One region of the Streptomyces sp. NPDC048671 genome, then DNA from elsewhere that is predicted to be linked to it. Evidence: riboswitches for the same ligand, from Rfam matches in the RefSeq annotation. Region 1 holds a riboswitch; the other holds the start of a gene.

What was found. Region 1 has a riboswitch for cyclic di-AMP ahead of ACZ6S6_RS05725 (M23 family metallopeptidase). Riboswitches for the same ligand answer to the same signal wherever they lie in the genome.
Region 2: another riboswitch for cyclic di-AMP. It lies ahead of ACZ6S6_RS36940 (C40 family peptidase); the one in region 1 lies ahead of ACZ6S6_RS05725 (M23 family metallopeptidase).

What each region holds. Positions count from the first base shown of each region.
Region 1 is NZ_JBVJHB010000002.1:289,305-293,379, reverse strand. It holds gene ACZ6S6_RS05745 (aspartate aminotransferase family protein) at 1-167, shown strand, start outside; gene ACZ6S6_RS05740 (helix-turn-helix domain-containing protein) at 235-843, shown strand; gene ACZ6S6_RS05735 (DUF6126 family protein) at 891-1,067, shown strand; gene ACZ6S6_RS05730 (tyrosine-protein phosphatase) at 1,096-1,908, opposite strand; cyclic di-AMP (ydaO/yuaA leader) riboswitch at 2,349-2,509, shown strand; gene ACZ6S6_RS05725 (M23 family metallopeptidase) at 2,513-3,472, shown strand; gene ACZ6S6_RS05720 (SGNH/GDSL hydrolase family protein) at 3,656-4,075, shown strand, end outside.
Region 2 is NZ_JBVJHB010000030.1:15,360-19,434, forward strand. It holds gene pcrA (DNA helicase PcrA) at 1-1,557, opposite strand, end outside; cyclic di-AMP (ydaO/yuaA leader) riboswitch at 1,827-1,992, shown strand; gene ACZ6S6_RS36940 (C40 family peptidase) at 1,991-3,160, shown strand; gene ACZ6S6_RS36945 (hypothetical protein) at 3,271-3,624, opposite strand; gene ACZ6S6_RS36950 (C40 family peptidase) at 3,982-4,075, shown strand, end outside.

The DNA.
Region 1 (4,075 bases):
GCGACCACCTCGAAGTGATCAAACTGATTCCGCCGCTCGTCCTCGACGAGACGGACGTGGACCGGTTCATGACCGCGTTCACGGCGGTCATGGACGACGCGCACAACGGCGGGCTGATGTGGGACTTCGGCCGGACCCTGGTGAAGCAGGCGGTCGCCAACCGCTGATCAGCAAAGAGTTTGCCTCGGAGGCAAGGAATTTGCCTCCGAGGAAAGTTCCTGGCCCAATGGAGGCATGAATCCTCCAGAAGGAGGGGTGGCCGACGAGCTGCCCGGCGTCGCGCCACGCCTGCGCGATCTGCGCCGCGGCCGCGGGCTCACCCTGGAGACCGCCGCCGAGCGCGCCGGGCTCTCGCCCGCCCATCTGTCCCGGCTCGAAACGGGCCGGCGGCAGCCCTCGCTGCCGATGCTGCTCGGACTTGCCAGGATCTACGGTACGACGGTCTCCGAACTGCTGGGCGAGATCCCACCGGAACGTGACGCGATCGTCCGGGCCCGGAAGTTCGAGGGGGCCGAGGCCGACGGCTGGATGTACCAGCAGGCCGGTGGTCCGGGCCGGGCGATGCAGGCGCTGCGTGTCCGGGTCCCGCACGGCGCGCAGGGCGACCTGGTGCGCGTCCACCCCGGTGAGGAGTGGCTGTACGTCCTGGCCGGGCACCTCAGGGTGACCCTCGGGGACACCGTGCACGACCTCGGCCCCGGCGACAGCGCGCACTTCGACTCGCTCACCCCGCACCGGATCGCGGCGCCGGAGCGCGAGGGCGTCGAGCTGCTCTTCGTCCACACCCTGCTGCAGAGCCCCGCCGCCGAGCTGTGCCTCGGCAGCGGAATCCACCGTCGCTGAGACGCCGTCCCCGCCACCGGCACGTCCGGTCGCCAGAGAGGACTGTCATGTCCGATTCCGAGAACTATGACCCGCTCAGCCCGGCCAAGCGCAAGGAGTCGTCCTCGCAGGAGAGCCGGATGCCGCGCGGGCTCGTCATCAGGCTGTTCGCCTATCTGGTGGCCGGGCACGTCATCGCGGGTTTCCTCTACCTGCTGTTCGCGGTGGGGATGCACAACCAGTAGCGGGGGACTCGGTGGCCCGGCCGGCCGGTCACGCGTCGTCGAGGAGCCGCTCGCGCAGCCGCTCCCGGGTCTCGGGGGTGATTTTCAGCCCCTCGGAGAGATAGCGGTCGGTGCCGCCCCAGGTCTCGTCGATCGTGGCGAAGGCGGCGGCGAGATATTCGCTGTGGGCGCCGAAGAGCGGGCTGAGGAGCTCCATCACCTCGGGCGACATCCCGGCCGCCGAGGTGTCGCTGCGGCGCACCCGGTAGCGGCGGTGGGTGTCGTTGGACTTGAGGTAGTCGGCCTCGACGGCCTCGCGCCCGACGCCGACCGCGAGCAGGGAGACCGCGATCGAGAGCCCCGCCCGGTCCTTGCCGGCCGCGCAGTGCATCAGGGCGGGGACGCTGTCCTCGGCCAGGGCGTGCAGCACGCGGCTGTGCTCGGCGGTGCGCTCCAGGATGATCGTCCGGTAGGAGGCGACCATGCGGTCGGTCCCCTTGCTGCCGTCGAGGAGGCCGCGCAGCTCGTCCGTGTTGCCGTCGCGCACCATCCGCCAGAACTCGGCGCCGTCCGCCGGGTCGGTGAGGGGGATGTTCACATTGCGTACGCCGGGCAGCTCGACGTCCAGTCCGTCCAGCTTGAGGTCTGCGGCATTGCGGAAGTCGAAGACGGTGTGGAGGCCGAGACCGCCCAGGAACGCGGCGTCCTCGGCGGTGGCGCCCGCCAGGTGACCGCTGCGGAAGAGCCGTCCGTACCGCACCCGGCGGCCGTCCGCGGTGGGCAGTCCGCCCACGTCACGGAAATTACGGACCCCCGCCAGCTCGGGTTCCGTCGACGGGGTCTGCGGCAGCTGCTGCGTCACGGTCACTCCTGGAGGCTCTGCCGCCGACGCGTGTCGCCGACGGGTCCACTCCCGTGACGATACGACATCGGATTCTCGGGCAATCGTCTCGGTGACGGCCCTGCACGGACTCCCGCGCGGGTCCCGGTCTGCGGCTCCGGCGCGAACGACAGACGCGACATGTCCGTATTGAGACTTTTAGCCGAACATGCCCTGCTTGTGCGGGAGATGATCGCCCTCTCGTGAGCGGGATCATATCCGTGACGGTGTGTGGCGGCGCCCCGGATGGGTAATCCGTGCGCCGCGCGGAAAGCCAAGATCCGTAATCCACGGAGTGTGACCGGAATTCCGCGCCGATATTCCGGAGGGGAAACCGGTGTGGAACCTGTGGCTTGTTTCCGCCGTCCCCACTCGCTTACGTTCGCTCTCAATCCGGATGGAACGCCTAATCCTGCCGCCGTCCGGAATTCGCACCCACTCACCGTGTGGCAGGAGCGGGGGAACCAGGTAAGCCGCCGACCGGAGCGATCCGGCCGGCTCGGGGTGAAGTCGCGCCAGCCGCGACCGGGCATCTCCAGCCCGAACCCGACAGCTCACCTCGTAGGCGCCGGAGAGGAAATTCTTCATGCCCATACCGGGTAAGCACCGCCGTCCGAAGTCCAGCACCATCGCCCGTGGCGTCGTCGTCGCGAGCGCCGGCGGAGCCGTCATCGCGCTTCCGCTGCTCGGCGCCACCGGTGCCAACGCCGCGGAGCAGGCCGCTCCCGCCACCGCGAACTCGGCCGCCGCCACGCACGCCGCCCCGGCCAAGCAGGTCGCGGAGAAGCAGGACGGCACCAAGACGTACTCCGTGGTCTCCGGCGACTACCTGTCGAAGATCGCCGCCGAGCACAAGCTCAAGGGCGGCTGGGAGAAGCTGTACCAGGACAACCGCAAGGTCGTCGGCGACGACCCGAGCCTGATCTTCCCGGGCATGAAGCTGACGCTCGGCGGCAAGGCCTGGGGCCACGCCTCGACCACCGGCTCGCACACCTCCGCGGGCGCCACCACCCCGTCGAAGGCCCCCTCCAAGGCTCCGGCCAAGACCGAGTCGAAGGCCCCCACGGCCTCCAACTCCGCGTCCTCCTCCAACGCCCAGGCGTCCAACGGGGCCTCGGCCCCGGCCGAGCAGAGCACCGGCTCCGGTTACGTCCACCCGGTTCCCGGCAACCACACCACCGCCTACCGCGCCTCCGGCGCCAGCTGGTCCAGCGGCAGCCACACCGGCATCGACTTCCCCGTGTCCACCGGCACCAGCGTGAAGGCGATCACCTCGGGCACCGTCGTCACCGCCGGCTGGGGCGGCGCGTACGGCAACGAGGTCGTCATCAAGCACGCCGACGGCCACTACTCGCAGTACGGCCACATGTCCTCGCTCTCCGTCTCGGCGGGCCAGACCGTGACCGCGGGCCAGCAGGTCGGCCTCTCGGGCGCCACCGGCAACGCGACCGGCCCGCACCTGCACTTCGAGATCCGCACGGGTCCGGCGTACGGCTCGGACGTCGACCCGATCGCCTACCTGGCGTCGCACGGGATCAACGTCTGATCCAGGCAGTACCGGTCCGGTGACCCGGACCGGAGCAATACATAGAGGGACGGTGCGTGGCGGCGCACCGTCCCTCTGCTTATTCCCCCTTTACCAAAACCTGACCGGGTGGTCTATCTCACCACCCGTCAAGCCCGTATTACGGTCGCGTAGGTCACATTCGACGGTGCAGGATATGCCCTTGTGGCAAACGATTCGAGAAACATCCGACAGAGCGTCATCAACCGGCAGGGCGCCATCGAGTCGTACGCGGCGATTGGCGACAGCTTCACCGAGGGAGTCGGCGATCTCGGCCCCGACGGGACATTCGTCGGCTGGGCTGACAGGTTCGCGGTCATCCTCGCGGACCAGCTCCCGGACCCCGGAACGGCACCGGGCATCACAGGCGCCGCGCACGGGAACTTCAGGTACGCCAATCTCGCCGTACGAGGACGTCTCCTCGACCAGATAGTCGAGGAGCAGGTGCCCCGCGCCAGAGAACTCGCCCCCGACCTGGTGAGCTTCTGCGCGGGCGGCAACGACATCATCCGGCCGGGCACCGACCCCGACGACGTCGCCGAGCGCTTCGAGCGCGCTGTCGCGGAGCTGACCGAATCGGTCGGC
Region 2 (4,075 bases), on a different contig from region 1:
GGCCATGCCGTACGCCTCGTCGACGCGGCGCAGCGCCTGCGGGAAGGTGATCTTCTCGCGCAGCGACAGGGCGTCGATCATCGCCTCGGCCCGGTCGCCGATGCCGCGCTTGGGCACGTTCAGGATGCGGCGCAGCGGAACCGTGTCCTCGGGGTTGGAGAGGACCCGGAGGTAGGCCAGGACGTCCCGGACCTCCTTGCGCTCGTAGAAGCGCACACCGCCGACGACCTTGTAGGGCAGGCCGACCCGGATGAAGATCTCCTCGAAGACACGGGACTGCGCGTTCGTCCGGTAGAAGATCGCGACGTCGCCGGCCTTGGCGTCGCCCGCGTCGGTCAGCCGGTCGATCTCGTCGGCGACGAACTGCGCCTCGTCGTGCTCGGTGTCCGCGACGTAGCCGGTGATCCGGGCGCCGGAGCCGGCGTTGGTCCAGAGGTTCTTCGGGCGGCGGCTCGCGTTGCGCTCGATGACGGCGTTGGCGGCGGACAGGATCGTCTGGGTGGAGCGGTAGTTCTGTTCCAGCAGGATCGTGGTCGCGTCCGGGTAGTCCTCCTCGAACTGGAGGATGTTGCGGATCGTGGCGCCTCGGAAGGCGTAGATCGACTGGTCCGCGTCACCGACGACGCACAGCTCGCCGGGGGCGTCGGCGGCACCGGCCGGGCCGACCAGTTCCCGTACGAGCGTGTACTGGGCGTGGTTGGTGTCCTGGTACTCGTCGACCAGGACGTGCCGGAACCGGCGGCGGTAGTGCTCGGCGACGTCGGGGAAGGCCTGGAGCAGGTGCACCGTCGTCATGATGATGTCGTCGAAGTCCAGCGCGTTGGCCTCGCGCAGCCGGGACTGGTACATCGCGTAGGCCTGGGCGAGCGTCTTCTCGAAACCGTCCGCGGCCTGGCCGGCGAAGGTCTCCTCGTCGATCAGCTCGTTCTTGAGGTTCGACACCTTCGCCGTGAACGACTTCGGCGGGAAGCGCTTCGGGTCGAGGTCGAGATCGCGGCAGACCAGGGCCATCAGCCGCTTGGAGTCCGCGGCATCGTAGATCGAGAACGAGGACGTGAAGCCGAGCTTCTTCGACTCGCGGCGCAGGATCCGTACGCACGCGCTGTGGAAGGTCATGACCCACATGGCGTTGGCGCGGGGGCCGACGAGCTGCTCGACGCGCTCCTTCATCTCACCGGCGGCCTTGTTGGTGAACGTGATCGCCAGGATCTGGCCGGGGTGCACCCCCCGCTCGGCGAGCAGGTGGGCGATGCGGTGGGTCAGTACCCGGGTCTTGCCCGAACCGGCCCCGGCGACGATGAGCAGCGGGGACCCCGCGTGCACGACGGCGGCGCGCTGCTCGGTGTTCAGCCCGTCGAGCAGCGCGGCGGCGTCGATCACCGGGCGGTGGGCCCCGTCGCGGTAGTACGCGTCGCGGGGCGGCGGGGGCCCGTCGAACACGCCCCCGAAGAGGTCCTCCGGCACCGCTTCGGGTGCGGAGTCCTCGGGGGGCGGCGGGGGCCCTTCCTCCGTGTGCTGGAGGCCGGCCAGGAAACTGTCGTCAAAGAGGCTGCTCATCGCTGTCCGAGTCTAGGCCGCCGCACTGACACCCTGGGCTCACATGGCGAACCGCACACCTCCGCACACCTCCGCGCGGCCACCCAGAGCGATGCCGGACCCACACTGTGTGGACCGATCCCGCGCCTGACCTGCCCGCACCTCGCCCACTTCGCCAAGGTCACGAAAATGTATCGGGCATATCGAACATCAACCTTCACAGCGGCACCATGAGTTGGCTAGCGTGCACGTTCGGGCGGCCCGTACCCCCAGAGGCGAACCACGCCGAGCGGGCGTCCACGCCGAATCCTGGGCTGCCCGTACGGAGTCCGGAACCGGGGACCCACACGCAGCACCGGGGTGAATCGGTCCGAATCCCCCACCAGGACCGTAGGGCAGCCTTCCGTTACGCCCGAACCCGACAGCTAACCCGGTAGGCGGTCCACGGAAGGAGATGCAGGCCTTGGCGTCGCATCGCAAACCGCGCCCCCGGGCGCGCAGCACCAGCCCGGCCATCGGGTTCACGACGGCCGCACTCGCCTCGGTGACCCTGCTGTCCACGCAGAGCGCGCTGGCGGCCCCGGCCCCGAAGCCCGGCATCGAGGACGTCCAGAAGAAGGTCGACGACCTCTACCGACAGGCGGGCACCGCGACCCAGCACTACGACCAGGCGAAAGAGGCGTCCGCCAAGCAGCGCACCAAGGTGGACACGCTGCTGGACGACATCGCCGAGCGCGCCGACAAGCTGAACGACGCCCGCCGGACGCTCGGGAACTACGCCGCCGCCCAATACCGTGACGGGGCGCTCGCGCCGACCGCCACCTTCTTCCTGGCGAACGACCCGCAGTCGTTCTTCGACCAGACCCACCTCATGAACCGGATGGCCGCGAACCAGCAGCAGGCCGTCACTGACTTCCGTACGAAGCAGGCCGAGGCGTCCAAGAAGCGCGCCGAGGCGGTGACGAGCCTGGAGACGCTCACCGCGTCCCAGACCCGGCTGCGCACCAGCAAGCGGAACGTCCAGGACAAGCTGACCGAGGCCCGCACGCTGCTGTCGAAGCTGACCGCCGAGGAGAAGGCACGCCTCGCCGAGCTGGAGCAGAAGAAGAAGGACGAGGCCGAGCGCAAGGCGGCGGAGCTGGCGAAGAAGCAGGCCGCCGCGAAGGCCGAGGCCGACCGCAAGGCCAAGGAGTCCGGGAGCGGGAGCGGGACCGGCACGGGCACCGGGAGCGGTTCGGGCGCCGGGACGGGTTCCGGTTCGGACAGCAGCGCCACGACGAAGGCCGAGAAGGTCCTCGCGTTCGCCAGGGCCCAGATCGGCAAGCCGTACGTCTGGGGAGCGACCGGCCCGTCCTCGTACGACTGCTCGGGGCTCACCCAGGCGGCCTGGAAGGCGGCGGGGGTCAGCATTCCGCGGACCACCTGGGACCAGGTGAACGTGGGCACCCGGATCGCGACGGCGGATCTGCGGCCCGGGGACCTGGTCTTCTTCTACGACGACATCAGCCACGTCGGCATCTACAAGGGCGACGGCATGATGATCCACGCGCCGAAGCCGGGGGCGAACGTGCGCGAGGAGTCGATCTACTACATGCCGATCTACGGGAGCGTGCGGCCCGGTTAGGGGCGTTGCGGTACGGCGGGTGGCCCCTGCGGCAGCGGCCACCGCCGGCCGCTGCCCGGCCGCTGCCCGGCCCGGCCCGGTCAGGTCAGGTCAGGTCAGGTCAGGTCAGGTCAGGTCCAGAGCGTGGCGATGAAGATGTTGACGACCGTCAGTCCGCCCACCGCCGCGAAGAGGCCCTTCTCGACCTTCTCCTCGTCCCGCTTGACGTAGACGAGCCCGAGGATGACGACCAGGATCAGCAGCTTGATGCCGATCTTGACGTTGTTCACGGGGTGGTCGTCGGCCTGGTCGAGCCCGACCAGGGCGATACCGGTGACCAGCATGGTCAGCGCGCCGTGCAGCATCCCCGGCACGAAGCGCGCGGTTCCCGCCCCCATCGCCTTCATCTGGGTGAGGAAGCCCCCCAGCAGGGCGGCGATTCCGATGATGTGCAGGGCGACGAAGACATCAATGAGTACACGCATGGTTCCGCACCTTAGCCCTGGCCGTATCAGCCTTCCGCAGCCAGGTGAGGCTTACTGGACGCTTGACTGACGAATGCACCAATTGCCTGACTCTGGTGCAATTTTTCCGGTCATCCAGCAACAACACCACGCCAAATTCGGGCAATAGGCGTCATTACGACTCCTGCCCGTGCCCCGGGTTTAGCGTCCCTACCAGGTGACCGGATCACCGCCGCTCCGCACCCGGACGGCACCGTCCGGTCGCCCCGCCGAGAGATCCGGCGGCGGGCCGCTCCCCCTGTTGGTGACCCGCCGCCGGACCGGGCGGGCCCGCCGGTAGGCCCCGACGGGCAGTCGACAGGAAGGACCCCCGCCCTCGTGGCCGCGCACCGGAAACCCAAGCAGCGCCCGTACACCGGCTCTGCTGCCCGCACCGCAGCGACCCTCGCCCTCGCCGGGGCCGCGACCGCTG